DNA from 2 places in the Mycolicibacterium helvum genome. Region 2 is predicted to be linked to the other one. Evidence: riboswitches for the same ligand, from Rfam matches in the RefSeq annotation. Region 2 holds a riboswitch; the other holds the start of a gene.
What was found. A riboswitch is a leader RNA that binds a small molecule or an ion and turns the genes downstream of it on or off. The one in region 2 is predicted to bind glycine.
Positions count from the first base shown of each region.

Region 1: it holds a riboswitch for glycine, as region 2 does, so the genes downstream of both, gcvP (aminomethyl-transferring glycine dehydrogenase) here and gcvP (aminomethyl-transferring glycine dehydrogenase) in region 2, are expected to answer to the same signal.

Region 1 is NZ_AP022596.1:5,660,479-5,675,630, forward strand. It holds gene G6N38_RS26645 (substrate-binding domain-containing protein) at 1-806, shown strand, start outside; gene G6N38_RS26650 (alpha/beta fold hydrolase) at 803-1,630, opposite strand; gene gcvP (aminomethyl-transferring glycine dehydrogenase) at 1,685-4,531, opposite strand; glycine riboswitch at 4,573-4,680, opposite strand; glycine riboswitch at 4,681-4,778, opposite strand; gene G6N38_RS26660 (MerR family transcriptional regulator) at 4,793-5,428, opposite strand; gene G6N38_RS26665 (bifunctional nuclease family protein) at 5,671-6,165, opposite strand; gene ftsR (transcriptional regulator FtsR) at 6,214-6,942, opposite strand; gene garA (glycogen accumulation regulator GarA) at 6,974-7,459, opposite strand; gene gcvH (glycine cleavage system protein GcvH) at 7,616-8,011, opposite strand; gene G6N38_RS26685 (DUF881 domain-containing protein) at 8,034-8,840, opposite strand; gene G6N38_RS26690 (small basic family protein) at 8,842-9,174, opposite strand; gene G6N38_RS26695 (DUF881 domain-containing protein) at 9,259-10,200, opposite strand; gene G6N38_RS26700 (CDP-alcohol phosphatidyltransferase family protein) at 10,187-10,789, opposite strand; gene secA2 (accessory Sec system translocase SecA2) at 10,799-13,144, opposite strand; gene G6N38_RS26710 (ABC transporter ATP-binding protein/permease) at 13,479-15,152, shown strand, end outside.
Region 2 is NZ_AP022596.1:4,022,761-4,037,912, forward strand. It holds gene G6N38_RS18910 (ABC transporter substrate-binding protein) at 1-918, opposite strand, end outside; gene G6N38_RS18915 (ABC transporter permease) at 977-1,873, opposite strand; gene G6N38_RS18920 (ABC transporter permease) at 1,866-2,780, opposite strand; gene G6N38_RS18925 (ABC transporter ATP-binding protein) at 2,777-3,829, opposite strand; gene G6N38_RS18930 (creatininase family protein) at 3,960-4,817, opposite strand; gene iolM (scyllo-inosose 3-dehydrogenase) at 4,927-6,090, opposite strand; gene G6N38_RS18940 (class I fructose-bisphosphate aldolase) at 6,133-6,990, opposite strand; gene G6N38_RS18945 (Tm-1-like ATP-binding domain-containing protein) at 7,025-8,344, opposite strand; glycine riboswitch at 8,673-8,763, shown strand; gene gcvP (aminomethyl-transferring glycine dehydrogenase) at 8,888-11,779, shown strand; gene gcvT (glycine cleavage system aminomethyltransferase GcvT) at 11,776-12,873, shown strand; gene gcvH (glycine cleavage system protein GcvH) at 12,903-13,307, shown strand; gene glyA (serine hydroxymethyltransferase) at 13,304-14,572, shown strand; gene G6N38_RS18970 (L-serine ammonia-lyase) at 14,579-15,152, shown strand, end outside.

The DNA.
Region 1 (15,152 bases), 1.6 Mb from region 2:
CCGGGACGTGGTTGTCCAGCGAGCAGGTCAGTGCCGCCAGCGAATTCGCCCGGTTCATGCGTAAGCCCGAGCAGCTGACCGCGCTGGCGAAGGCCGGTTTCCGGGCCGAAGGCACCACCCCGCCGGGCAACGACGTCGTCACCTTCCCCGAACTGGGGGCACCGGTGTCGGTTGGCGACGAATCGGAGCGCGCCACCCTGGCCGCGGCGGTGTCCAACCCGGCCACCGGATCAGCCACCACGATCATGCTGAACCAGGCGATGGGCGCCGACGAGGGCGGAAAGTCACGGCTGGCCAACGTGGTGGCCGCGCTGAACAACCGCATCGGCGCGCTGCCGTCGAACGCCGCGGTGGGACTGTGGACGTTCAACGGGGTCGAGGGCAAATCGTCGGTGCCGATGGGACCGCTTACCGATCAGGTCAACGGGCAGCCGCGCTCGGCGGCATTGACCGGCACGTTGGCCGGACTGGCACCGTCCGGCAGTGGCGCGGTGTCGTTCACCACGCTGCGCCTGGTGTACGGCGAAGCGCTGACCAACTTCCGTGACGGACAGTCCAATTCGATATTGGTGATCACCCAGGGCCCGCACAGCGACCAGACACTGGACGGTCCGGGTCTGGTGGCCTACGTCAAGTCGGCGGTCGACCCGGCCAAGCCGGTGGCGATCAACGTCATCGACTTCGGCGACGACTCCGACCGGGCGACGTGGGAGGCCGTAGCGCAGACGTCGGGCGGTTCGTATCAGAACATCGCCACGTCGGACTCGCCGGATTTGGCGACCGCGGTCACAACGATGCTTTCCTAATCGAGGTCCAGTAACCGCTTTGCGCCGGCGGTGAACTCGTCGGGCACCTCGATCTGCGGGTAGTGGCCGATGCCGGGCAGTTCAATCACCTCGGCGGCGGGCCGCAGCTCCCGCAGGCCGGCCAGCACGTTGGTGGTGGCGACGGGATCGCCGGTGGCCCAGAGGAATCCCAGCGGCTTGTCCCAGTCGCGTACGGCTCCGTGCCAACGTGGCGCGAAGCGCACCCGCTCGTCGAGGTAGGCGCACAGCAGGTTGAGAATGCGATGGCCGTTGTCGCGAGCCAGCAGTGCCCACTGCGCCTGGGCCTCCCCGTCGGACAGCGGGTGCGCGGGGCTGAACAGCTTGGCGAAACCGCGCAGGAAACCGCGTTCGTTGGTCAGCCTGGCGAGAACAGGGCCGAACGGGCCGCGCAGGATCTTCTGGCTCGGCCGCAGGCTGGCTCGCTCGATGATGACGCTGCCGTTGGTGAGCACGGCCCGCTGGATCTCGAAGGGCAGCGTGCCTGAGACGTCGCGGGCCAGCAGTTCGGTGGCCACCGACGTGCCCATGTCGTGGGCGAGCAGCACCACCGGGCCGGGCGCGACGTCGGCGACCGCCTGCTGCACGATGTCAGCTTGCTCGAGCAGGCTGTAGCGGTGCGGCCGGGGCTTGTCGGACAGTCCGAAGCCCAGAAAGTCCAGGGTCAGCCAGGCCCGGTCACCGAGCCGGTCGACGACGCCGCGGAAGTCGTAGGAGCTGGATGGAAAACCATGCAGCAGAAGGACAGCGGGGCCCCTTCCGGGCTGGGATCGCACGAATACCGACCCCGCGCTGGTGGACAGCATCCGCCCACCCTCTTGCCACTGGCGAACACTGGCAGGCAGCACAGGGTGACGCTATCAGGCGAAGGCCTCCACCGGCGGGCACGAGCACACCAGGTTGCGGTCGCCGTACGCCCCGTCGATGCGGCGCACCGGCACCCACACCTTCGGGCGGAACTGCTTGCCCAGCGGATAGGCCGCCCGCTCGCGGGTGTACGGATGTGTCCACTCGTCGACCAGCAGGCACTCGGCGGTGTGCGGTGCGTTGTGCAGCGGATTGTCGTCAGCGGGCCAGTCGCCCGACCCGACCTTGTCGATCTCGGCACGAATGGCGATCATCGCTTCGCAGAATGCGTCCACCTCGGCCAGACTTTCGCTCTCGGTAGGCTCCACCATGAGCGTGCCCGCCACCGGGAAGCTCATCGTCGGCGCATGAAAACCGAAGTCCGCCAGCCGCTTCGCCACATCGTCGACAGTGACACCGGTGGCCTTGGTGATGCCGCGCAGATCGAGGATGCACTCATGGGCCACCATGCCGCTCTCGCCGGTGTACAGCACCGGGTAGTACTCATCGAGGCGTCGGGCGATGTAATTGGCCGACGCGATCGCCGTCAGAGTCGCGTTGCGCAGGCCGTCGCCGCCCATCATCCGGATGTATGCCCAGGTGATCGGCAGGATCGATGCCGAGCCGTACGGTGCCGCCGACACCGCGTGCCCCTTCGGCAGCTCCTCGGCCAGCGGGTGGCCCGGCAGGAACCCCGCCAGGTGGGAACGCACCGCCACTGGCCCGACGCCGGGACCGCCGCCGCCGTGCGGGATGCAGAACGTCTTGTGCAGATTCAGGTGGCTGACGTCGCCGCCGAACTTGCCCGGCCGGGCCAGCCCCACCAGAGCGTTGAGGTTGGCGCCGTCGATGTAGACCTGCCCGCCGGCGTCGTGCACCGCCGCGCAGACATCGGCGATGTCGTGTTCGTACACCCCGTGCGTGGACGGGTAGGTGATCATCAGCGCGGCTAGCCGCTCGGCATGCTCGGTGACCTTGGCACGCAGGTCGTCAAGGTCGACATCGCCGTTCTCCCGGCAGGCCACCACGACCACCCGCATGCCGGCCATGGCCGCCGAAGCGGCGTTGGTGCCGTGCGCGCTCGACGGGATCAGGCAGACATCTCGACCGCTGTCGCCGCGGCTCATGTGGTAGTCGCGGATGGCCAGCAGACCCGCGTACTCACCCTGCGATCCGGCGTTGGGCTGCAACGAGATTGCGTCGTATCCGGTGAGACCCGTCAACCACGTCTCCAGGTCGGCGATCAGCTTGCGCAGCCCGGGGGTGTCGCCGGCCGGCGCGAACGGGTGCTGGCGGCCGAATTCGGGCCAGGTGATCGACTCCATCTCGGCGACGGCGTTGAGCTTCATCGTGCAGGAGCCCAGCGGAATCATGCTGCGGTCCAGTGCAATGTCCTTATCGGCGAGCGCGCGCAGGTAGCGCATCATCTCCGTCTCGGTGCGGTACCGATGGAACGCCGGGTGAGTGAGGAATTCACTTGTCCGCGAATCGATCTCAGGACCCGCGTAGTTTCCAGCCACCGGGGCGGCTCCGGTGAAGGCCTCGAGCACCAGTGCGACGTGTGCGGCCGTGGTGGCCTCGTCGCAGGTGATCGACACGTGGTCGGCGTCCACCCGCCAGATATTGATGCCGCGGCCCTTGGCCTCGGCCTGCACCGCGGCGGCCCGGCTTGGGACATGCGCCAACACGGTGTCGAAGAAGGTGTCGTGCACAACGTCGACGCCGGCCGCACTCAGGCCGGCGGCCAGCGACCGGGCGTGACCATGCACGCGCCGGGCGATCCCGGTCAAGCCCTCAGGGCCGTGGTAGCTGGCGTACATCGCCGCCATCACCGCCAGCAACACCTGCGCGGTACAGATATTGGACGTCGCCTTGTCGCGGCGGATGTGCTGTTCGCGGGTCTGCAGCGAAAGCCGGTACGCCGCTGCGCCGTCGCTGTCGACCGACACCCCCACCAGCCGGCCGGGGAGCTGGCGCGCATGCTTGGAGTGCACCGCAAGAAAACCGGCGTGCGGACCGCCGAATCCCATTGGCACACCGAATCGTTGGGCACTGCCGTAGGCCACGTCGGCGCCGAACTCCCCCGGCGGGGCGATGAGCGTCACCGCCAGCAAGTCGGTGCCCAGCGCCACCAGCGCCCCGCGCTCGTGGGCCTGCTCGACCAGCTTCGACCAGTCTGTCACTCGCCCGCTCGCACCGGGCAGCTGTGCGATGACACCGAAGAACTCACCTTCGGGCAGCCCGTTGCGCAGGTCGGCGGTGACGATCTCGATGCCCAGCGGCTCCGCGCGGGTCGCCAGAATGGCCGCGGTCTGTGCGAACAGGTCTTCGTCGACTGCCAGCCGGTTGGCCGGCCCCCGCGTCCCGCGGTGCATCAGCGTCATCGCCTCGGCGGCGGCGGTGGCCTCATCGAGCATCGAGGCGTTGGCCAGATCCAACCCGGTGAGATCGGCGATCATGGTCTGGAAATTCAGCAGCGCCTCCAGCCGACCCTGGCTGATCTCCGGCTGGTAGGGCGTGTAGGCGGTGTACCAGGCCGGGTTCTCCAGGATGTTGCGCAGCAACACCGGCGGCGTCAGAGTGTCGTAATAGCCCTGCCCGATCATCGACACGGCGATCGTGTTGGTGTCGGCCAGTGCCCGCAGCTCGGCCAGCGCCTCATGCTCGCTGACCGCGGCGGGCAGCTGATCGAGGCCGGGCGCCAGGCCGTTTGCGAGCGCGTCGAGGATTCCGGCTGGCAGCGCCTTGGCGGCCAGGTCGTCGAGCGAGCCGACGCCGATGACGTCGAGCATGGTCGTAACCGCGTCGGAGTCCGGTCCGATATGACGATCGGCGAACGTGGGCTGGGTGTGATCGGACACGGATGGGCTCCTGACTCGGGCGGACGCAGCCGTCAGCGGCGTCCTCTCCCTCTGTCGTCCACCCAAAACCGGGCGCCTGAGAGATTCGGCTTTGAGAGCCTTTCCCCATGGGCGGGCAACCGCGAGGTCACCGCTTTCCAGAGGCATCGTGGCCACGCGCGGTCCTGGGGCCTGAGAGGTTGACGGAGAGGTGTTGCTCCTTCGGCGTCCGTGACTGGCGGCCACGAAGCTCTCCCGCGCGAGGGCGATACGCCGCTGATTCTAGCCGATCTTGCGGTCGCGGCTCTTACGCCGCGAGGCCAGCTCGTCTTCGGGCGAGGCGATCGATTCGCCGCCGTCGGCACGCTCGCCGGGGAAGTCCGCGATGGCACCGGAGAGTTCCCGCATCGCACCACTGACCGCGATGCCGAACACACCCTGCCCACCCTGCAAAAGGTCGACAACTTCTTCGGCGGACGTGCACTCGTAGACCGTTGTGCCGTCCGAGAACAGCGTGATGTTGGCCAGGTCCTGCACGCCGCGCTGCCGCAGATGATCGACGGCGACCCGGATGTTGTGCAACGAGATGCCGGTGTCGAGTAGACGCTTGACGATCTTGAGAACGAGGATGTCTTTGAACGAGTACAGCCGCTGGCTGCCGGACCCGGCCGCGCCGCGGATGGATGGCACCACCAGCGAGGTGCGGGCCCAGTAGTCCAACTGGCGGTAGGTGATTCCGGCGATCTGGCAGGCACTTGGGCCGCGGTAGCCGACGAGTTCGTCGGGCACCGAATCATCGGGGAACAGGCCTGGCTGCACTGACTCACCGACCGGTGCGCCGACGGCCGAATCCGCCTTGAAAGAACCAGACGTCGCGCCGGCAAGGTCCAACTGTCCCTGACGTGGCTGCTCGCCCACGATGCTTCCTCTCGCCGTTCGAACTCTTGCCCCGCTAACCGCTCCACCAACCGCGTAAGCCCAGCGTCCGAGTTCATCGAGCATACGCTTGTCGACGGGCAGTCGCGCTCGTCGTCGTGATGAAAGTATGGCTGCCCTTGAGCGCGCTCCCCGGCATCCGTCGCGCGTGTCGAACCGCTACCGGCCAAGTGAGACGCATCCGTGATCTTGGCGTTCACCAGCCATGGGGCCCGAATACCCGATCAGGTCGCCTTGAAATCGTCCGGGGACACGCTGTCGAGAAACTCCTTGAATTTCTCGACCTCGTCCTCGCGGACGGCACCGGTGGACTCCTCGTCGCTCTCGTCGGGAATCAGCAGCCCGGCCTCGGCCAGCACGGCCTCTTCCACATAGATGGGCACCCCCATCCGCAGGGCGATCGCCACCGAGTCCGACGGGCGGGCCGAGACCTTGATATCGCGGTCGAAGATCAAATCGGCGTAGAAGGTACCTTCCCGTAAATCCACGATGCGCACTTCCTTGAGTGAATGCCCAAGTGCGCCAATGAGATCACGGATCAGGTCATGGGTGAGCGGCCGAGAATGCTCGACGCCCTGCTGTTCCAGCGCGATCGCGGTGGCTTCGGACTGGCCGATCCAGATGGGCAGGTAGCGGTCGCCGTTGGATTCCCGCAGCAGCAAAACCGGCTGGTTCTGGGGCTGCTCGACGCGGATGCCGACCACACGAACCTCACCCATATGTGTCTGACCTCCGCGCTCCCGTTGCCATCAATCGGAGTCTAGTCCTCAGCGGTCGAGAACGTCTCGTACAGCGGACTTGATCAGCGACGTGTGCAACGTGATTGCCAGGGCCGCGACTTCGCGCGCCAAGTCGTCGGCGCGGTCGCGGGCACCGGTCTTTGACGCCTTGCCCACCGGGCCGGCGATCTGGGCGATCAGGTCGGATTGGCGGTCGGCTGCCGACCGGAATGCCCGCAGGTGCCGCGGTTCGACGCCGTACTCCCCCAGTGCCCGCGCGCACTGCGCGATGACCACCGAGTGTTCGTCGAACAACCCGCCCGGGCCGGTGGTGATCACGCCTGCCTTGCACAGTGCAACCACCAGCTCCTCGTCGACCCCGGATCGCTCCAGCAGGTCTTCTCGGCTCAGGCGAACCTGGGTGCGTGCGGCGTCGTCGTCGTCCGCGGAGTCACCCGAGACCGTCACCAATCGCGGTACGGCGTAAGGCGATCCGACGTGCGGCAGTTCGCCGTCAGGCAGGGCATCGAGCTGTGCCTTGATGACCTTCAGCGGCAGGTAATGGTCGCGCTGCGCGGTCAGGATGAACCTCAACCTGGCGCAGTCGTACGCGGTGAACCGCCGATATCCCGATGCGCTGCGCTCCGGCGTGACCAGACCTTCGGCTTCCAAGAATCGAATCTTGGAGATCGTCACGTCCGGGAAGTCCGGTCGCAGCAGGTCCAGGACCGCTCCGATAGACATCCCGGCGAGCGCGGGAGTATCGGGCTGCATCATCAGCTCTTCGCGCGAGCGCTCTTCGCCGACACTAGCTTCCCGGACCACCTTCGTCGTCGGACGGCTTGGGTCCGGTGAGGAACACCAGCCGGAACTTGCCGATCTGGACCTCGTCGCCATTGGCAAGCGTGGCCGAATCGACCGGTTCCCGGTTGACGTAGGTGCCGTTGAGGCTGCCGACGTCGACGACCTGGAATTCGTTGCCGTCCAACCGGAACTCGGCATGCCGACGGCTGACGGTCACGTCATCGAGGAAGATGTCGGAGTCCGGATGGCGACCGGCCGACGTCGTCGGCTGGTCCAGGAGGAACCGCGAGCCCGCATTCGGTCCGCGCTTGACAACCAGCAGCGCCGAGCCGACCGGGAGACCCTCCACCCCGGATACTGCGTTGTCGCCGCTGGCCGCCGCCGGGGCGTCCAGCTCGTTGAGGAAGTCCGCGCGGAAGACGGATGTCGTCTCCACGGTGACTTCCTCAGACGTCTGGTCCGCCCCAGAGTTCTGGTCCTTGTCCGTCACCCGTTGCTCCTCACTAGCTGCCGTGGCGATACTTGGCGGGGTGCCCGCACAAGGCGCCCGTCCGCCTCCACCATCACTTACGTCGACCGTACCGCGCAGTGGTCGCCGTTGTGCCCACCACCGCCGGATCAGTGGTTGGCAGGCACCCTAACAATTTCATTCGGTCACTGTGCCCCGATAGGCGTCCGCATCAAGCAACGCCGCCAACCCCTGGTCGAGGGTATCGCCGTCGACCTGCAAGTCCAACAACCACCCCTGACCGTAGGGGTCCGAGTTCACCAGCCCGGGGTTTGCCTCCAGATCGCCGTTGACCGCAATCACTTTGGCGGTGACGGGAGCGTAGAGGTCCGAGACCGACTTCGTCGACTCGACCTCGCCAAACGACTCACCGGCGGTGACAGCGCTGCCGACGTCGGGTAGCTGCACATACACCACGTCGCCCAGCGAGGACTGGGCGAAGTCGGTGATGCCGACGCGCACGGTGTCGCCACCGGTGCGCTGCACCCACTCGTGTTCGGCGGTGTAGTGCAGATCGGCTGGGATTTCGCTCACAGTGCTCCTCGGTGTCGGACGCTCATTTGACGGGCTGAGCGTATTGGCGGGCTTTCGGTTGCCGCAAGGTGGTGATGTCCAGCCGGTCGGATTGCGAGACGGTCATTTGCCCGCCGACTCGCTCGACGCTGTCGACGGCGCCGCCCGGGATGTTCATCGCCGCAGCCAGGGTGGGTGGATCACCAATGGCCAGAACAGAATACGGCGGGCTCAAAGTTTGCGTGTCGATCTCCAGTGCGCCGGGGCTGCCGACTACCCAGCTGTCCACCCCGATCCGCACCGCCCGCTGCCCGGACCGGATCTCCATGGCTTCGGCCCCGGCGGCGCGCAGTTCGTTGATGACATCAAGCATGGTTTCCGGCGCAACGCCGGGTCCGGGATCGTCGATGGTGATGCTCACCCCGGGCCCGGTGGCGCCGACGGTGCCGATCATGATCGATAGCGCGGCCAGCCTGGCCTGGGCGTTCTGGATGGCCGCCTGGTCACTGCTGCCTGCGGTCTGCATCGCGGTAAGAGTTCGCTGTAGCTCGGCCACCTCGGTGTTGAGCGCCGCCTCACGCTGCTGCAGTGAGCCCAGTAGGACCAGGAGATCGGCCGGGCGCGCGGTGTCCAGCGCGTCGCCGGACTCGGTTTGCCGGACTTGGGTGGCGATGCCGATGCCAAGCACCAGACACAGCAACACGCCCAGCACGCCGAACACCAGCTGAGTGCGGCTGCGGGGCCATCGCGCCGGAGGCGGTGTGGGGCCAGGGAGTTCGTGGCGCCCATGCTCGGTCGCCACGTCCTCCCGCGTGTCCTCCCCCGCGTCCTGCCCGGCGCTGTCGGTCACCTCACGCCCCGAACAGCTTGCGCCGCAATGCCGCGGCGTTACCGAAGATGCGGATGCCCAGCACGACGATGATCGCCGTCGACAGCTGGGTGCCCACGCCCAGCTGATCGCCCACGTAGACGATCAGCGCGGCGACGAGCACGTTGAACACGAACGAGACGACGAACACCTTGGGGTCGAAGATCTTCTCCAGGTAGGCCCGCAAACCGCCGAACACGGCGTCCAGCGCGGCGACGACGGCGATCGGCAGGTAGGGCTGGATGACTTCGGGGACGCTGGGATGCAGCACCAGGCCCAGCACGATGCCGACGATGAGTGCGGCGATTCCAATCATGTGTGCCTTCCCAATACCCGGGTCGCTTCGCTCCTGCCCACCGGTCCCAATACCCGGGTCGCTTCGCTCCTGCCCACCGGTCCCCTATGACCCGATCTGCTTGGCAAATTTAATCTCTCGGACTGCGCCGGCGGGCAACGACAGGCCGTCACCGCTGGCCACGCTCACCCCGACACCGTAGGACGCCTCCAGCAGTCGCAGCCGCTGCAGGCCGCTGCTGTGGTCGAAGGTATCCCGCATCCCGTTCGGCGGTCCCACCGCGAGAATCGTGTACGGGCTGCTGATCGGATGATTGTCGACCAGGATGGCGCCACCCGCTTGGCGGATCGTCACGTTGGGCCCCATTCGCACGCCGCCGACCGAGATCGCTTCGGCCCCACTGGCCCACAGCGAGTTCACCACGAGCTGCAGATCGCGATCAAGGATGACTTGGCGGCTGCCGGGCACCCGCTGGTTGGCGACATCGGAGAGGCCCCGCCCCATCCCGGGGTCGGTGACCGTGATGGTCAGACCGGGGCCGATGACGGCGGTGGTGGCCGCGGCCAGACTCAGCGCATCGAGCCGGCTGAGCAGGTCTCGCCCGGTGGTGTCGTCACGCAACTGGCGGCGCTGAATGTCGTCGGCCTGGGTGGCCAGCTCATCGCGGCGGTGAGTGAGCCGGTCGGTGGTGCCCTCAGCGGATCGCACGCTGGCGGCGAGTACCTGTTGGGCTGCGTTGACACCGGGAGCGGTGGTCCGCGCCTGCGCCACCGCGGCGGCAAACACCGCAGCGATCAGCAGGGCGGCCAGCGCCTGCCACCCGCGGGTGGCGATGGGGCGGCGGGAGCGGCCGGTGCGCTCCCGTTCGGCGGCCGCCGCGGCATATCCGGGGTCGAGGTGTTCGGTCAGCAGCGACCGCAGTAGCCCCGGCAGCGGGATCAGCGTCGGCACGCGGTCGGCGCCAGCCGGGTAGGCGTGCAGGCCGTGGCGTTCGCTGCGGCCGGCCAGCGGGTCGTAGCCGCCCAGCGCGCTGTTAGGCGCGGGCATCGCTGACGCCTGCCCTGGGCAACGTGGTCACCACCAGGCGTACCTGCAGCAGATAGAGGACCGCAGACCACAGGTACATGCCGACGCCCCAGATCAGGAATCCCCAGCCGCAGGCGCCGATCACCCGGCTCCACAGGGCATCCCACTGCCCCAGCAGCACCAGGGGGAAGCCCGACATCAGCGCGAACGTCGCTGCCTTACCGATGTAGGTGACCGGAAGCGCGGTCAGCCCGCGGCTGCGCACTATTGGCAGCGTTGCGGCCAGCACGAGGTCACGGCCGATCAGCGTGATCACCAGCCACCACGGCACGACGCCCGCCGCGCCGAGGCCCAGGGGAACGGTGATCATGTAGATCCGGTCGACCAGCGGGTCGAGCAACTCCCCCAGCCGTGACGACTGGTTGGCCACCAGCCGCGCGATCTTGCCATCGGCCCAGTCGGAGAATCCGCTGAACATGAGGATCGCCACCGCGAGTGCGTAAGCGTGGGTGACCAGCAGCAGGTACAGGAATACCGGCACCAGGACGAGCCGGATGACCGACAGGACGTTCGGGATCGTCAGCACCCGATCGCGGCCGTGGCGCGTCATGAGGAGAACCTAACGGAAAACCCCGGGCAGGCTCAGCGCAGACAACGTGTCGTCGTTGAGTGGGTTGTCGTGGACCATGTAGGTCCACGTCGAGGTCGGGCGGGCCAGTTTCGACAGGTCCAGTCCCTGCTCCTCCTCGAGGATGTTGGCGGTCTCGAACGTCTGCTGCGACGCCTCGATCGCGTCGGCGGCCAGATTCGCGAACGCGTCCACGGCCATCCGGTGGAACTCGTCGAGCGGGTTCTGCCGGCCAAGGGCCCGCAGGTGGATACTCTCCCGGATATCGGACAGGTAAGCCAGGTGATCGGCCCAGCCGCGGTCGAGGTGGAACAGCATGATCTGGCGGCAGATCGTCTCCAGCTGCTCCTCGCTGGATTTCTCGGACAGCTCCTCGTAGCGGTCCGGGGACAGGTCCTTGAGCTCGTTGCGGGCCGCCGCCGTGCTCAGCAGGGTGTTGCGGCGCTCGACGATGATCGCGCGCTGCTGGGCGATGAGCTGGTTGTAGCGCCAGGTGTTGGCGTGCACGTCGAGCAGCCTGCCCTCAGCCACCCGCTGGGCGTGGTCGAGCAGGCTGCCGGCCTTGGCGCTGATGATCTTCCCGGCGTCGTCGGCGTCGGTGGGCAGCTTGCCTGAGTCCAGATGCGCGAGGACGACGTCGTCCTCCCAGCTGGCGAAGAACACCGACGAACCGGGGTCGCCTTGGCGCCCGGCCCGGCCACGCAGCTGGTTGTCCAGCCGTTCGGTGAGATGCCGCCCGGTGCCGATGACGTGCAGGCCACCGAGCTCGGCCACCTTCTCTTTTTCGGCGGAATGGTCGGATTCCTCAGATCCACCCAGCCGGATGTCGGTGCCGCGACCGGCCATCTGCGTGGAAACGGTGACCGTGCCGAGCTTGCCGGCCTCCGCGATCACGGTGGCTTCTTCCTCGTCGTTCTTGGCGTTGAGCACGACGGCCGGAACGCCGCGGCGGATCAGCCGCTCGTGCAGTTCCTCGGATTCGGCGACGTCATGGGTGCCCACCAGAATCGGCTGCCCGGTGGCGTGCACCTCGATGATGTGCTCCATGATCGCCTCGATCTTGGCCGCCGCGGTGATGTAGACCCGGTCGGCGGCGTCCTCGCGGACGTTGGGCGCATTCGACGGGATCGGCGAGACGCCCAGCTTGTAGAACTGGCGCAGCTGCTCGCCGGCGGCCAGCGCCGTACCCGTCATCCCGCACACCGTCGGGTAGCGGTTGATCAGCGCCTGCACGGTGATGGTGTCCAGGACCTCGCCGGTCTCGGTGGTCTCGATGCCTTCCTTGGCTTCGACGGCCGCCTGCAGGCCGTCGGGCCAGCGCTGCAGCTGGGCGATCCGGCCGCGTGAGGAGTTGATGAGCTGCACGGCGCCGTCGCGGACGATGTAGTGCACATCGCGCTGCAACAGCACATGCGCGTGCAGGGCCACATTCACCTCGGTCAGCGTGGTGGTGACGTGGTCCTCGGAATACAGGTCGATGCCGCCGAGTGCGGCCTCGAGTTTCTTCGCGCCGTCTTCGGTGAGGTGAACGTTGCGGCTGTCGGCGTCGGTGTCGTAGTCGATACCGGCCGTCAATTCGCCCACCAGACGGACGATTTCGACCTTGGGCGTTTCGCGGTGTGTGGTGCCGGCCAGCACCAGCGGCACCAGCGCCTCATCAACGAGCACCGAGTCGGCCTCGTCGATCAACGCGACGTCGGGGTTGGGTGACACCAGGTCGGCCTCGTCGGTGACCAGCTGGTCGCGCAGTACGTCGAACCCGATCTCGTTGACCGACGCGTAGGTGACGTCGCACTGATAGGCGGCGCGGCGCTCGGCTGCCGTCGACTCGGAGGTAATCCAGCCGACCGTCAGACCCATCGCCTCGATGAGCGGACCCATCCATTCGGCGTCGCGGCGGGCCAGATAGTCGTTGATGGTGACGACGTGGACGTTGCGTCCAGCCAGTGCGTAGCCGGCCGCGGCGATGGCACCCGAAAGGGTCTTGCCCTCGCCGGTGGCCATCTCGACGACATCGCCGGCGAGCATACGCAGAGCTCCGAGTAGCTGTACGTCAAAAGGACGCAGCGAGGTCGTTCGCTCGGCCGCCTCGCGAGCGATGGCCAAGAACTGCGGAACGTCGGCAGAGGCGGCGAGGTCGCCGAGTTCGAGCAGTTTGGCCGCCTTGAGCAGCTGCTCGTCGTCCAGGCCCTTGGCCTTGTCGTCGAACTCCGCCGACGCCGTCACCTCGGCCATCGACTCGGCTTTGGTCTTCTCGGTGCTGGCACCGAGGAGACGCCAGAAGCCCCGGCTGATGCGGCCGGATCCGGCAGCGCTGTTCTTGCGATCTTTCGCCACGGGTCAACGGTACCGTCGGCGCAATAACGGATGTCGACGTGCTCGTCGCCGGTGCCGGCTCATCGGCCCGGAAGCGGATCCGCGCCACTGCGGGACCGGTCCGCGCGCGGTGTTCGTAATCTCGCCGAACGGTATGTTTGCTTAGCCGCTCGTGACTGGCCCGCGCAGGCGGATCTGAAGACGGCGCTGAAGCTCACATTTCGCTAGCCATCTGGTCCGGACTCGCGCCTGCACAGAGTTCCAAGGGTAGGTTCGCCGGGAAGCCACACGGATCGGTTGTCATGCGCGACGCCGCCGCAGGAGGAGAAACGCGTTGGAGAAGTTCAAGCCGTCGATGGACTGGGGACACGAGCTCGTCCCGTCCTTGATCTGGATTTCCAAAGCGTGGACGATCAGCGCCGTCCTGAGCCTCGTTGTGTTGTTCCTGCTGGCGCGCTACACCGTCTGGGGGCGGCAGTACTGGCGGATCACCGGTGACTACTTCAAGGGCCGGCAGAGCGTCCGGGTCTGGATCTGGCTAGCCGTGCTGTTGCTGTCGACCATCATCTCGGTTCGCCTCGACGTGTTGCTCAGCTACTACAGCAACGACCTCTTCACATCGCTGCAGGTGGCCTTCCAGGGTGCGGGCGGTGGCAACGACGAAGTTCGCCAATCCGGTATCCACGGCTTCTGGGCGGCACTGATCCTGTTCGGCATCTTGGCGACCATCTACATCAGCCGCGTGATGCTGGACATCTACCTGATGCAGCGGTTCATCATCCGCTGGCGGGTATGGCTCACCGACCGGCTCACCTGCGACTGGCTCGACGACCACGCTTACTACCGCACCCGCTTCACCGACAGCGATATCGACAACCCCGACCAGCGCATCCAGTACGACATCGATATCTTCACCGCCGGGGTGGGCTCATCCCCGAACCAGCCGATGATCGGCAGTTCCAGCACGCTGCTGTTCGGGGCGATCAACTCGCTGGTGACGGTGGTTTCGTTCACCGTGATCCTGTGGAACCTGTCCGGCCCCCTGACGTTGTTTGGGTTCACCCTGGGCCACGCGCTGTTCTGGGTGGTGCTGATTTACGTGACGTTCGCGACGATCATCGCGTTCTGGATCGGCCACCCGCTGATCAAGCTGAGTTTCCGCAACGAGCTGACCAACGCCGTGTTCCGCTATGCCCTGGTTCGGCTGCGTGACGCCGCCGAGGCCGTTGGCTTCTACCGCGGTGAAGACGTGGAGCGGAGCCTGCTGCGCACCAAGTTTGCCGCGATCATCGCGAACTACCGCAGGTATGTGAACCGTACGATCGCGTTGACCGGCTGGAACCTCTCGATGAGCCAGATCATCAACCCGCTTCCCTTGGTGATCCAGGCGCCGCGGTTGTTCTCCGGCGCGATCGACCTGGGTGACGTCACCCAGTCCTCCAGCGCTTTCGGATCCATCCACGACTCGTTGTCGTTCTTCCGTAACGCCTACGACTCGTTCGCCTCCTACCGTGCGGCGATCATTCGTCTGCACGGGCTGGTCGAGACCAACTCCGAGGCCCGCGAGCTACCCAAGCTGAACACTCTTCCCAGCCACGACGGTTCGGTGGAGCTCCGGCGCGTGGAGGTCCGCACGCCCAGCGGCAAGCAGCTGGTCGACCCGATCGACCTGCGGCTGGAGCCGGGCGAGACGCTGGTGATCACCGGCGCGTCGGGTGCCGGCAAGACGACGCTGCTACGCAGCCTGGCCCAGCTGTGGCCCTACACCTCGGGCACGCTGTGCCGCCCGGACGATCACGACACGATGTTCTTATCGCAGATGCCCTATGTGCCGCTGGGTGATCTGCGCACGGTGGTGTCCTACCCAGCGGCCTCCGGAGATATCAGCGACGACCAGTTGCAGCGGGTGCTGACCAAGGTCGCGTTGTCCCACTTGGCCATCCGGCTCAACGAAGTCCAGGACTGGGCGAAGGTGCTCTCGCCTGGTGAGCAGCAGCGCATCGCGTTCGCCCGAGTGCTGCTGACCCGA
Region 2 (15,152 bases):
GTTGATGAACTTGTACACCGAGTCGATTTTGGCGGCGCCGCCCTTGGTGATGGCGTAGTTGTCGCTCCACGCCGGCACGCCCTGCTTGACCTCGTTGTTGACCAGCAGGGTCTTGCCTTCCTTTCTCAACGCTGGCACCGAGGCGATGTTGTTGAGGTAACCGATCGTGGCTTCACCGCTGGCGAACTGCGTGGTTTGATCATTGAAGCCACTGGTCAATCGCTTGATCTGCGGCCGAAGCGCACTGAGTTTCTCCTGCACCTGGGTGAACTGTTCAGCAGTGAGGTTGTACGGGTCGCTCATTCCCAGCGCCAAGGGGATCATCGGAAGTACCGCTGTGGGGTCGTCGAACAGTGAGACCTTTCCGGCGAAGGCCGGATCCCACAAAATGTTCCAGTCGTTCGGCTGGCCCTTGTCGTCGAGATACTTGGCCATCTCAGGCGTATTGGGAATGCTGCCCGGTAGCCATGCCAGCGGCTGATCGCCCCAGTTGTAGAGCACGCCGTATTGCTTGCCACCCGATGAAGCCACCGTCTTCCAATCGAATCCCGGGCTGGGGGCCGCGGCCACCTTGTCGGCGTCGATCGGTTCGAGCAGGTCTGCCTTGGCATAGTTGTCGAACCACCCGGAGGTGACCAACGCGATGTCGAACTGGTTCGGGTTGGCCTTGACCTTCGCGAACATCTCGTCGGCAGATCCGACGTTGACGACGTTGACCTTGATGCCGGTCTCCTTGCTGAACGCATCGAGCCAAGCCGGATTGTGGTACGTCTCCCACGAAAGCACGTTGAGCGTATTGGGATCGCTGGAGCCCGATCCACCACACGCGGATACCCCTGCGCACACCAGCGCAGCGATCATGAAGGCGACGACAACGCGCAATGGTCTGCGCAGCTCCCACCGGGGTGTGTTTTTCATGACTTCTCCTGAAATGTTGTGCGAGTGGTGCATTCGGCAATGTGCGGGCGTCGGTCGGTCAGTTGATCCCCAATCCGGCGAGTTGTCTCTCGCGGCGACGAGCTGAGGTGACCAGCAGGATGACGGCACCACCGATCAGGACGAGACTGAAGGCGCCGATCAGTGTGAACACGGCATTGACTTCGGGGGTGAAGCCGAAGCGCAGCAGCCCCCAGACGTAAACGGGCAGCGTCGGCTGAGTGCCGGCCAGGAAGAACGACACGGCGATCTCGTCCATCGACAACGTGAAACCCAGCAGGCAGGCCGCAAGCAGCGACACCCGGACACCGGGCAGCGTGACGTGCCAGAACGTCTTGATGCGGCCCGCACCGAGATCCATCGACGCGTGCTCGATGGACGGGTCCATGGTCTTGAGTCGCTGTTGCAGAATGAACATCACCAGCGGTGTGATGAACGCGGAATGACCGATCACGATTGTTACGAAACCCGTTGGTATCTCGCCCAAATTGAAGACCACCAGAAGTGAGATTCCCAGCACCATGCCTGGCGCGACGAGCGGGACGGCGAGCACGGCGTCGAGAATTCGTTTGCCGCTGAACTCCAAACGTTGAGCGATCAGGGCGAAGGCGAAACCTGCCACGGCGCTGACGAACACCGCCACGAGTGCGACGCGCAGGCTGTAGAGCACGGCCGCGATCATCGCGTTGTCGGATAGGAGTTCGCGGTACCACCGCAGCGTGAACCCGTCCATGGGCCACGTCTGCACGGGGCTGCCGTTGAAGGAGAAGAGCGCCGTTGTGATGAGCGGGGCGTAGAGGAAGGCAAAGACGGCGAAGAGGAACAGCAGGCCGACGACAAGGCCGGGTTGGACCTTGCGCCGGCGCCGTGGCGGCACCCGATGACGCTCGGTGCCGGCTGCAGCCGTGACAGTGGGCAAAGTCGGTGCGCTAGTCATAGCGGGCCTCGGTACGGGTGAACAGGGAGATGACCGCCAGCACCAGCAGGCCGGACAGGGTCACGACGATTCCGATTGCCGAACCGAGCGGCCAGTTGTTGGCGATGCCGAACTGCTGCAACACGATCGAGCCGAGCATCGTGCCGGATAGGCCGCCGACCATGGCCGGGGTGACATAGTCGCCGAAGGTCAGCACGAAGGCGATGGCGAAGCCGACTGCCGCACCGCCCCGGCTCAGCGGCCACAACACCGTCCGGAATGTGGTCCACGGAGAGGCGCCGCAGTCACCGGCAGCTTCGCTGATATGGGGTGGGATTCGTTCAAGTGACACGAAGACACTCAGGAAGACGTAGGGGATCGCGACGTAGGTCAACGTGAGGATGACCGAGATCTGGGAGTACAGGATGTTCTTGGGGACAGCGTCGCCGAAAGCCCCGACGAGGATGCCATTTTCGCCAAGAATGATCTTCCAGGCGAAGATGCGCATCAGATAGCTGATCAACAACGGCACCAGGACCAGCACCGCGACGACGATCTTCACCCGGCCGAAGTAGCGCACGACGATGACCGCGGCGATGTAGGCGATGACGGTGGCGATCAGTGACGAGCTCAGAGCGGTGACCAGGGTGCGCCAGAACAACGTCCGATATACCTCGGACTCGACCAGCGCCTGGTAGTTCTCACCGGTCAGTGACTTGGTGACCGTCCCGAAGTCGTTCTTCCACAGGCTGTTGACGAACAGCATGACATTCGGCAGCACGATCAAGGCGAGCGCCCAAGCGAATGCGGGTGAGGCCTTCAGGTAGGCCCGCAGTTCATGGATCAGGTTACGCCGCTTGGGAGGTGGTGTTGGAGCGGACCGGGAACTCGTGTCAGTGATCAGTTCATCGGTCAGTTGAGCGGTCATGACGCGTGGTCCTGCAGGATGACCGGCGCGGTCAGCGACCACCCGACCGGCACGGTGTCGCCCACGCGCGGGCCGGTGTCGGCGGGTCCAACTCCGGAGACGCGGGACACGATCGTTTGGCCCTGTACGGATAGCGTGATCTCTTTCTCATGACCGAAGAAGATGACATCCTCGACGACGCCGCTGTACAGATTCGGTTGGCCGGCCGCCGATGCGCCGACCTGTACGCATTCGTAGCGAAGGCTGACCGTGGGGGCGGCGTGCGACACGGTGTCCTGAGTGTTCATCGACAGATCGCCGACGCTGATCCGGGTGGAATCGGCGCGACGGGCTTCCAGAAGGTTGGTCTTGCCGATGAAGTTGGCTACGAAGGGTGTGGTGGGGCGGTTGTAGATCTCCGAAGGAGAGCCGACCTGCTCGACCACTCCACGATTCATCACGGCGATCCGGTCGCTCATCGCCAGTGCCTCGCCCTGATCGTGCGTCACATAGATGAAGGTGATGCCGACGTCGCGCTGGAGATTCTTGAGCACCGTCAGCATGTGCTCGCGTAACTTCAGATCCAGGGCGCCAAGCGGCTCGTCGAGCAAAAGGACCCGAGGTTGGGCTACCAGTGCGCGTGCCAGGGCGATGCGTTGGCGCTGGCCGCCGGAGAGTTGATGGGGGAGACGACCCGATGCTGCCGTCATCGAAACTCGTTCCAGGGCTTCGCCGACTCGGGTCTTGATCTCGGACTTGGAGACCTTCTGCATCTTGAGCGGATAGGCGACGTTGTCGGCGATCTTCATGTGTGGGAACAGCGCGTAGTTCTGGAACACGGTGTTCACCGGTCGCCGGTAGGGAGGGACGTCGGTGACGTCCTTGCCTGCGATGCGAACCTCGCCGATCGACGGCTCCTCGAAGCCGGCGATCATCCGCAGCGTTGTGGTCTTGCCGCAGCCACTGGAGCCCAGGAGCGAGAAGAACTCGCCTTCCTGGATCTGCAGGCTGATCTGATCGACGACACAGATGTGGCCGTAGAACTTAGAGGCGTTGCGAAGCTCGACCACAGGCCCACGTTCCGCGCCGTTCACCGTCGATGACGGTGTGGATTTCGCTTTCCAACTGATTGTCATAAATCCACTTCTCCTGGGGGCGGGTGTTTGAGATGGGCCTGTGGCGGAGCTTCGCCGTCGCGGGTCAGGCCTTCTGAACGTACTTGCGGTTGCGGATATCGACCTTGACTTTCTTGAGTTCCTCGACTGCAGCCGCGAGGTGATCGGAGAATCGCTCGAAGATCTGCTCGCCCTTCTCGGCGGTGGCGCGGAAGGGATTGCCGATGACGCCGTGCGGGGCCATCTCCTGGTGCTCCATCGGGAAGTAGAAGTACTCGTAGCCCTGGAACTCCACGTCGGGGCTGGCGTCGACCTTCTTGAACGACGAGGGCAACCAATCGGGTGCCTGTGCGCGAGTGTCTATCCCCCGTTCGAGCTTCACGTTGGCCGGGTTGTAGGCCATCATGATCGAGGTCTCCTGCTCGCTGGCGTGCCAGCCGGCGGTCTCCTCCTTGGAGTTCTCCATGAGGTCCTCGATGATGCCGAGGTAACGCTCACCGTAGGGCTTGAACATGCCCAGGAGTGCGCCCGTTTCGTAGCGCAGCTGCCGGAATACCTCGTCGGTGGCCTTGGTGTTGGAGGTGTGGCCGTTGACGAAGATGATCCTGTTGAAGCCGTGGTGGATCAGCGAGCGTGCAGTGTCGTGGATGACTGCGCGCAGAGTCTCGCCGCGGAAGGTCAGGGTGCCCTGGCCGGTCTCGGGCTCGCGGAGGTGGTGCGGGCTGTAGCCGGTCCAGATCGGTGGGCCGTACAGGACGTTGGCCTTGTTCGCGGCGCGCTTGGAGACCTCCATCGCGTTGTAGATGTCGGTGCCGATCGGCAGGTGGTAGCCGTGCATCTCGACGGCTCCCATGGGCACCAGGATGGTGTCCCCGGTGGAGAGATACTCCTGGATATCCGGGGGAGCCAGATCGGTCAGCAAGCGGGAGTGCAGTTCGGCCACGTTATAACCTTTCATCGGTTGGTCCGATGCAGATCGGACCGTAATCATGGTGCTATTCAATTAATTTGGAGCGGGCGGCCGATCCGGGTTCGCCGGATCGGCGCCCGGGTCAGAGTTGCGGCTTGACGAGGATCTTTCCGTTGCCGCGGGCCTTGGTCTCATCAATGGCCTCGACGAGTCCGGCCAAGGGGAAGCGACGCGTGATCGCGTTTTCCATGTTGATTCGCCCGGCGGCCATCAGGTTGATGACGTTGGGGAAGTTCCACGACCCGGAGTGGCCGACGGTGCCGTAGACCGAGCCGGCCTTGAGCATGTAGCGGATCAGATTCATGGTCGCCGGCTGAGCGTCCATTCCGGCGATCACCACCTTGCCGCCGACGCCGAGGGTGTCCTCGATCGGGCCCATCACGGCCTTGGAGTTTCCGCTGGCCTCGACGACCATGGCCGCACCGTCACCCTTGGTGGCCGTTCGCACGACGTCGCCGGGGTCCTCGCTCGACGGGTCGATGACCCGGGTGGCGCCCATCTTGCCGGCCAGCTCGCGTCGGCCCGGGAGGGGGTCGATTGCGAAGATCTGAGCGGCGCCCGCCGCGGCAGCCAGTGCTACGGAGGCCAATCCGATCGGACCTCCGCCGAACACGACGACCGAGCCGCCGGGCTTGAAACCGCCAGCGCGCGTGAACATCCCCTCGTAGGCGACGCTTGTCGGTTCGGTCAGCGCGCCGACTTCGAGGGCGGTGTCCTCGTCACCGTAGCGTTCGAGGACACCGTCGAGGGACCAGGCGAACCGCGAGTCGACCTTCACGTACTGGGCAAAGCCACCGTCGAGGGTGAATCCGAGATCCTCGATGTAACCGCACTGGTTCCAGTAACCCCCCCGGCATTCCCGGCACTTGCCGCACCATTGGATCTCCTCGACGGCAACGAGTCCGCCCACCTCGAACTGATGAACGTCCTTGCCCTTGGCCACGATCCGACCGGCGAACTCATGGCCGGTGATGACGGGTGTTTTGAGGTGATACGGCAACAGCAGATAGCCCTCGTCGTCGGTCTCGAACATGTGCACGTCCGAACCGCACAGGCCGCAGGCGCCAACCTCCAACACCAGCTCGCTGGGACCTGGTGCCCCTGGGTCGGGCACCTCTCGGACGTCGACGGTGGGGTTGCGGTAAGCGTCGTTGGCGATCGCTGCCCATCTCCGGGCGTGATCGGCCTCGGAGATGCGTGCGCCCGGTCGCGGGCTCCATTCCGCCTCGAGAACAACCGCTTTCATCGTTAGCTCCGTCTTCTAGTTCCGTATGAGCAGGGGGTCAGGTCAGTGTGCGGCGGTTAGCACCTGGTCGGCGCTGAGTTCGGGATTGGACTCGACGGCTTCCTCGGGGCTGCTCGCCCCGGTCAGGACGGCCACCAGGGCGGCGGTGATCGCGGTGGGGTTGGCGTGCTGGAAGATGTTGCGGCCCACTGAGGTTCCGACGGCACCGACGTCACGGGCGGCCTTGACCTTGCGCAGGAGCGCGAGATCGGACTCGCGGGAGCCGCCGGCGACGATGACCGGGGTCCCCGAGACGCAGTCGACGATCGGCGAGAACTCCTCAGGGCTACCCAGCCAGTTGGTCTTCACGATGTCGGCGCCCAGTTCGACGCACAGGCGTGCACTGCGCTTGAGGTAGGACAATCCCCACGTGCTTTGGTAGTCCTTGCCGTCGCCGAAGTAGGCGTTCGGGAACTCGGCCTCGGCGATGAACGGCAGTCCGTACTCGCGGCACTTCTCGCCGATGGAACCGGTCAGCGAGATCACGTCGGCCTCGTTCTCCGGGGCGAACGGGAGCAGCGCGACGACACCGTCGACGCCGAGGGTGGCGCAGTGCTCGACCGAGGCGATGAGCCGTTCCTGGTGGGACTTCTCGCCGCGGGTCGCGGTCGCGGTGATCTTTGCGACGATGGCGACCTCGGGGGATTCGGCAATGACGGGGGAGAGGGACTGAAGCAGGCCCGGGGTGAGGAATGCACAGTTGGCGCCGCCGTTGCGGACCTTTCGGAAGCTCGTGGCGGGATCCTCGATCCCAGACATGACTTCGGGCACGCTCGTGCCATGGGAGAAGGCGAACATCACCGAGGAATTGGTGGCGGGGTCGATGATGCGACGCAGGCGGAGATCTTTACCGATGGACATTGCTACCTCTCATTGGGTGTTTATTGCGGAAGCCTCAGGCAAACGCGGGTGGGTGTGTGTGCTGCGCGCGCAGCATCGAAGTGAAGACCGCCAGTACCTGATCGATGAACGCATCGTCGTTGATATGCAGGTCGAGTTCGGTCAGCGCGACGTGGTCGGCGAGGTTCGCGCGCAGTGTGTTGATGAAGGCGCCGTCCGCTTCCGGATTCCAGAACGCTTTACCCGGGGCGTCGGGAACTGAGAAGCCGCCAGTGGGGATGAATACGTGTGTCGGACCGGTAGCCTTGTTCGCCTTGTAAGCGAATGTTTTGGCTAGCGCGGTCATTTCGTCGGCGGTGAGTCTCACCAGAGTCAGTTCGGGGTTATGCCCGAAGTACGTGCGGTCGGGAAATTCGGCAGTCGCCGCGCTCATCGGACCGCACGTGATGAAGTCGGTGCAGCCGGGGACCAGGATCTGGGGCAGCCCGGCCAGACCTGCGGCCTCCATGCGATCGGGCCCGGGGTCCATCAAGCCGCCGACGAGGCTGGCGCCGAGTTCGGTGGTGGTGTAGTCCAGGACGGCGTCGACCTGTCCGGTCCGGACGGCGTCTTCCAGTGCGCGTCCACCGGTCCCGTTGGCGTGAAATGCGATGAAGGAGATGCCGCGCTCTTCGAGGTACGCCCGAGCACGCATCAGCGGTCCGGTGGTGTTGCCATTCATCGACACCGCGACGGTTAGCGGCCGGGAATTGCCGTTGTCGGCGGCGGCGGAAGTGCTCACGCCCATGGCGGCCTTGGCGGCCCCGACGATGTAACCGGCCGCAGTCCGGTAGATCCGGGAGGTGATGGTGTTGACGCCGATGATGTCGACGACCGAGTGCATCACCGCGACATCACGGATCCCGACGTAGGGCTCGAACGTGCGGCTTCCGGAGGCCAACGGAGACACGATCAGTTTGGGAAAGCCCACCGGCAGTTCCTGCAGGGCCGGTCCTGCGATATGAATCCCGGCGCCGCCCATGCAGATCGCAGCGTCGATCTCACCGTCGGCATGCAGATGGGAGAGCAGGGCGCCGACGCCCGCCCGCAGTGCGGAGACGGCCGCGCCACGGGGCAGGGCGCTGATCTCGTCGATGCTGCTTCCGGCGGCCAGGGCGACAGTGTCCTGGTCGATGAAACGTCGGCCCTTGAGTGCGGCGGTCGACGGGTGTTCGGCGTGCCGAGCGGAGGTGTCGAGCAACAGGGGGGTGGCGTCAAACTCCTCGATGAGGTCCGCCACCGCACATAATTCGTCGGCCTTCGTGTCGAAGGTGCCGATAACCAGCACATTCGGCCGGGGGAGCCGTGCGCTTCCAGCGCGTGTGACGGAGCTCATGTCCGATGACAGTAGACGTGGCTGCCGAACAAATCAAGCCGAAATCGCATCTTTTGTTCGGTAGGCCGAACGGAAGGCGAAGTTTTTACGGGATCAGAGTGATCGCCGATCGGAATGACGAACGGGGTCAGATGGCTCGCGGTGCGCTGGGTCCGGCATGCGGCGACCCCACATCGGAAGTGGGCTAATGACTGCTCCGGCGATCGTATGGGCCGAATGTACCGTCTTGGCGCATGGTGCGGCTAGCGGTGCGTGTGAATTAGCAAGATTTCGCTCGGTTTTCCGAACGGTGTGGTTTCATAGGTTCCACCACAATTGAAGACGCTATCGACTCACAGCGGGAGAACCTCCGAATCGGAGGCGCCGTAGGAGCAAGTCCTCCCCGGGAATCTCTCAGGCCCCAGTACCGCTGCGACGAGGCAACTCTGGAGAAAGCGCCCCCAGCGGGGCGTTTACCGAAGGTGAAGAGCGCGCCCGAACGGCGCTGCAAATCTCTCAGGTCCAAGGACAGAGCGGGGAGGGTCCATCAAGGACAGCTCGCTGATGCGAGCACGAACTTGGAGAGATCCCTTGTCGCTCAACACTTCAACGCAACTGATTTTTGCTGACCGTCATATCGGACCCACCCCGGCTGAACAGCACCGGATGCTGCACGCAATCGGTCTCGGCACTCTGGACGAGTTGATCGAGGCTGCGGTGCCCTCGTCGATCCGCACGGCGGCTGCACTCACATTGCCCGCGGCGCGATCCGAAGAAGGGGTGCTCGCCGAGCTGGCACACATCGCTGCCACGAACCGGACGTGCGTTCAGATGATCGGCTTGGGCTACTACGACACGATCACCCCGCCGGTGCTGCGTCGCAACATGCTCGAGTCTCCGGCCTGGTACACCTCCTACACCCCGTATCAGCCCGAGATCTCTCAGGGGCGGCTGGAAGCACTGCTGACTTTCCAGACCATGGTCGCTGACCTCACCGGTCTGCCCGTCGCGGGAGCGTCCCTGCTCGACGAGGCGACCGCGGTCGTGGAGGCCATCCTCTTGATGCGCCGCGCGAGCAAGGATTCGGGTTCGGCAGCCGTGGTGCTGGACACCGAGTGCTTCCCGCAGACGGCGGCCGTCGTGGCCGGACGCGCCGCCGCACTCGGCATCGAGGTGATCCGGGCCGACGTGGGTGTCGGCTTACCGGATGGCGATTTCTTCGGTGTCGTGATGCAGAACCCGGGTGCCAGCGGAGTAGTCCGGGACTTGACTGCCGTCGTCGCCGATGCGCAGGAACGGGGTGCCTTGGTCGCGGTGGCCACCGACCTGTTGGCCTCGACGCTGTTCGCGCCCCCTGGAGACCAAGGCGCTGACATTGCGGTGGGATCGGCCCAACGCTTCGGCGTGCCACTGTTTTACGGTGGACCCCACGCTGGCTTCATGTCCGTACGCCACGGACTGGAACGGATGCTGCCCGGCCGGCTCGTCGGAGTGTCCCGCGACCGCGACGGTACGCCGGCCTACCGTCTGGCACTGCAGACTCGTGAGCAACACATCCGCCGTGACAAGGCGACCAGCAATATCTGTACGGCTCAGGCGTTGCTCGCCAACGTGGCCGGCATGTATGCCGCCTACCACGGGCCTGACGGTCTCGCGTCGATTGCGCGCCGCGTGCACGGCCACGCCGCGGCGATCGCCACCGGGCTGGCCACGTTGGGTCTCGCCGTCACGAACGCCGACTACTTCGACACGCTGACCGTCCGCGTCGGCCACGGCGCCAAGAAGATCGTGGCTCGCGCCGCCGCCGACGGCATCAACCTGCGTCGCATCGACGCTGCCCACGTTGGCATCTCGTGTGACGAGAGGACGACCGAGGACGTCGTATCCCGGGTGCTTGCCGCCTTCGGTGCTCGACCGGTACCGAGCTCGCCTGCCGACCTACCCGCGCATCTCGCGCGGACGTCACCGTACCTGCAGCACGAGGTCTTCCACCTCTACCGTTCAGAGACAGCGATGATGCGCTTCCTGCGGACGCTGTCGGATAAGGATCTCGCCCTGGATCGCACGATGATTCCGTTGGGATCGTGCACGATGAAGCTCAACGCTGCGGTGGAGATGGAACCGATCAGTTGGCCCGGTTTCGCGGGCATCCACCCGTTCGCGCCGTCGGAGCAGACCCGCGGCTACCGCCGGCTCGTCGAGGAACTACAGCACTGGCTCGCCGAGATCACTGGTTACGACCGAGTGTCACTGCAGCCCAACGCCGGCTCCCAGGGCGAGCTGGCAGGTCTGCTCGCCATCCGCGGATATCACCAGTCTCGCGGGGATGTGGACCGCACCATCTGTCTGATCCCGCAGTCCGCGCACGGTACGAACGCCGCGTCGGCAGTTTTGGCGGGAATGCAGGTCGTCGTCGTGGCGACCGCGCAGACGGGCAACATCGACCTGACCGATCTAGCCGACAAACTCGCGATCCACGACGAACGTATCGCGGCGATCATGATCACCTACCCATCCACGCACGGTGTCTACGAACCCGACGTTCGCCAGGTCTGCGACCTGGTCCACGAGGCGGGCGGCCAGGTCTACATCGATGGCGCCAACCTCAACGCCCTTGTCGGCCTGGCCCGTCCGGGTGACTTCGGTGGTGATGTCTCACATCTGAACCTGCACAAGACTTTCTGCATCCCGCACGGGGGAGGAGGCCCCGGCGTCGGACCGGTCGCGGCGCGCGCGCACCTTGCACCGTTCCTGCCCTCGGATCCACTGGCCGGAGACGGTCCCGTGGGCCCGGTGTCGGCGGCCAATTACGGATCGGCCGGAATCCTCCCGATCACCTGGGCCTATCTGGCCTTGATGGGTCCAGACGGGCTGCGAGCTGCCACCGAGACCGCGGTGCTCTCGGCCAATTACCTGGCACGACGACTCGACCCGTACTTTCCGGTGCTCTATACCGGACCGGGCGGATTCGTAGCCCACGAATGCATCCTGGACCTTCGTGCCCTCACCAAAGCCACCGGCGTCACCGCTGAGGATGTCGCGAAGAGGCTCATCGACTACGGCTTCCACGCCCCGACGCTGTCGTTTCCGGTCAACGGCACCCTGATGGTCGAGCCCACCGAGTCGGAGGGCCTCGGCGAGCTGGACCGCTTCATCGACGCGATGATCGCGATCAGCGCCGAGATCGCCGAGGTGGCCACCGGCCGTTGGGAATTGGAGCGCAGCCCGTTGCGTCAGGCGCCACACACCAGTGAGCAGATCTGTGCCGATGACTGGGACTTGCCCTACAGCAGACGCAGAGCCGCCTACCCGGTGCCGCCACCGGGCGGTGTCAAGTACTGGCCACCCGTACGGCGCATCGACGGTGCCTACGGCGACCGCAATCTGGCGTGCTCCTGCCCACCGCCGGAGGCGTTCGTCAGCACCACGCCCATCGAAGACGGAGTACTCGTATGACCCACGAAACGCCTCTCCTGGCCGAACACCGGTCCTTGGGAGCCACCTTCACCGACTTCGCCGGCTGGCAGATGCCGCTGAAGTACGGCAGCGACCTCAAGGAGCACCACGCCGTGCGCACCGCGGCCGGTGTGTTCGACCTCTCCCACATGGGAGAGATCCACGTGGTCGGACCCGGCGCGGCGGCCGCGCTGGACTACGCCTTGGTAGGTGAACTGTCTGCGGTCCCGGTGGGACGTGCCAAGTACTCGCTGCTGTGCAACGAGAACGGCGGCGTGGTTGACGACCTGGTCGTCTACCGGCTCGCCGACAACGATTTCCTGGTCGTCGCCAACGCATCGAATGCGGCGACTGTCTACGCCGAATTGAGCTCGCGTGCAGCCGCGTTCGATGCCGATGTATTCGACGAATCCGGTGATACGGCATTGATCGCTGTCCAGGGGCCCGAATCAGTGGCCATCCTGACCGCCATGATGGACGGGGACGCCCCCGGCATGTTGTCCGCCTTGAAGTACTACGCGAGCACGCCCGCCGTCGTCGCGGGCATCGATGTCCTGCTGGCCCGTACCGGATACACCGGTGAGGACGGGTTCGAACTGTACGTCGCCAACGCGCGAGCGGTCGGACTGTGGCATGCGCTCGTCGACGTCACGGCGGCACACGGTGGCATCCCTGCCGGACTCGCATCACGCGACACCCTGCGGCTAGAAGCGGGCATGGCGCTCTACGGACACGAACTCACCGAGGCCACCAACCCCTACGAGGCAGGCCTGGGCCGAATGCTGAGACTCGGCAAGAATTTCGTCGGCTCGGAAGCGCTTCAACGGCTCTCGAAGGCGCCGCTGGCACGCTGCCTGGTCGGGTTGACCGGCACTGGGCGGCGTGCCGCGCGTGCCGGATACACCGTCGAGCGCGACGGCGCCGAGGTCGGAGCCATCACCTCTGGCGCATTGTCACCCACCCTTGGCCACCCGATTGCCCTCGGATATGTCGACGCCGCGTACTCCGAACCCGGGACCGTTCTGCAAGTCGGGATACGCGGCACGGCCAACGAATTCACCGTCACTGCTCCGCCGTTCTACAAGCGCCCGTAGGCCTGGACCACCCGAAAGGATCACTCACGATGACCGACAACTTGCCCACCGATCGGTACTACACCGACGACCACGAATGGGTCCTCCTCGACTCAGTCGCCGCCCTGCCCTCTGCCGAGCCGTTGCGCATCGGGATCACCCAGCTGGCCGTCGACAACCTTGGCGATCTGGTCTTCCTCGAACTGCCCGAGATCGACACCGAGGTGAGCGTCAGCGAGCCCTGCGGTGAGGTCGAATCCACCAAGACCGTCTCCGAACTTTTCTCACCGGTGAACGGAAGGGTCGTCGCCGTCAATCAATCCGCCGTCGAGAATCCGGAGCTGGTGTCGACCGATCCCTACGGCGAGGGCTGGTTATTCGCCGTGCTCGCCACGTCCGCCGGTGAACTATTGAGCGCCGCGGAGTACGCCGAGAAGAACGGAGCCACCTCGTGAGTGTCCTGAATGAACCACTCGATGTCTTCGATCCCGACATCGCCTACCTCATCGGGCGCGAACTGACAAGGCAGCAAACTGGATTGGAAATGATCGCCTCGGAGAATTATGCGCCGGTGTCGGTCATGCAGGCCCAGGGATCGGTGCTGACGAACAAGTACGCTGAGGGTTACCCGGGCCGGCGCTACTATGGTGGCTGCCAATACATCGATGGTGTGGAGCAAATCGCCATCGACCGGGTTAAGGGCCTCTTCGGCGCCGAATTCGCCAATGTCCAACCGCATTCGGGTGCCACCGCCAATGCCGCGGTGATGCATGCGTTGCTGAACCCCGGCGACACCATCCTGGGTCTACTGCTGGCACACGGCGGCCACCTGACCCACGGCATGCGCATCAACTTTTCCGGCAAGCTGTACAACGTCGCAACCTACGAGGTGTCCGAGGAGGACTACCTCATCGACATGGATGCTGTCGCCTCCGCCGCCCGCGAGCACCGGCCCAAGCTGATCATCGCCGGCTGGTCTGCTTATCCGCGCCATCTCGACTTCGCCCGGTTCCGGCAGATAGCCGACGAAGTCGGGGCGCTGCTGATGGTCGACATGGCCCACTTCGCGGGACTCGTTGCCGCGGGACTGCACCCCTCTCCGATTCCGCATGCCCACGTCGTCACTTCCACCACACACAAGACGCTCGGTGGACCTCGCGGCGGAATCATCCTGACCAACGACGGCGCGATCGCCAAGAAGATCAACTCGGCGGTGTTCCCCGGCCAACAGGGCGGGCCGCTGGAGCACGTCATCGCGGCCAAGGCGACGGCGTTCAAAATGGCCGCCCAACCCGAATTCGTCCAACGTCAACAACGCTGCCTCGACGGCGCCCGTCTGCTCGCCGAGCGGCTGGGGAGCTCTGATGTCACCGGTCACGGCATCACCGTGCTCACCGGAGGCACCGACGTCCACTTGGCCCTCGTTGACCTGCGAAATGCCGAGATCGACGGCCAACAGGGCGAGGATCGGCTGGCCGCGGTCGATATCACGGTCAACCGCAATGCCGTCCCGTTCGACCCACGACCGCCGATGGTGACCTCCGGGCTGCGAATCGGCACCGCCGCGCTGGCCGCGCGGGGTTTCACGCTGCCCGACTTCGCGTACGTGGCCGACCTCATCGCCCAAGCGCTGATCTCGCGCGTTGGTGACGACCTGGAATCGATCCGGATGCAGGTGCAAGCTCTGGCAAATCGTTATCCGCTCTACCCCGGACTGTGAGAAGTCGTGACTATCAGCGTCTTTGATCTGTTCTCCATCGGAATCGGGCCATCGAGCTCACACACTGTGGGCCCGATGCGCGCTGCTTCGAGATTCGCGGCCAATCTCCGCAGCGCACGGCTCGTGCCCTACGTCGATGAGTTCGCGATCACCATCTACGGATCCTTGGCGGCCACCGGCGACGGGCACGGCACTTTCCCCGCGATCTTGCTCGGACTGGAGGGGCTGGATCCCGAGACGATCGACATCGACGACATGGCGGCGGTATTGGCGCGTCAACGGCGGACGGGTCGGGTGCGGGTGGCGGGACAGCTGTCCGTCAATCTTGGTGTCGACGATCTTATTCGTCGTCCCGCGCAAACCCTCGACTTTCATCCCAACGGGATGACCTTCGTGGCGCTCGCCGAGAAAGCCGAACTGTTGCGCCGCACCTACTATTCGGTTGGCGGCGGCTTCATCGTCGACGACGATGAAAAGACGCCGAGTTGCGGTGACACCGAACGTACCTCGCCGTACGCGTTCTCAACTGCCGAGGAACTTCTAGCCCTCACAGCTGCACATGGCATATCGATCAGTGAAG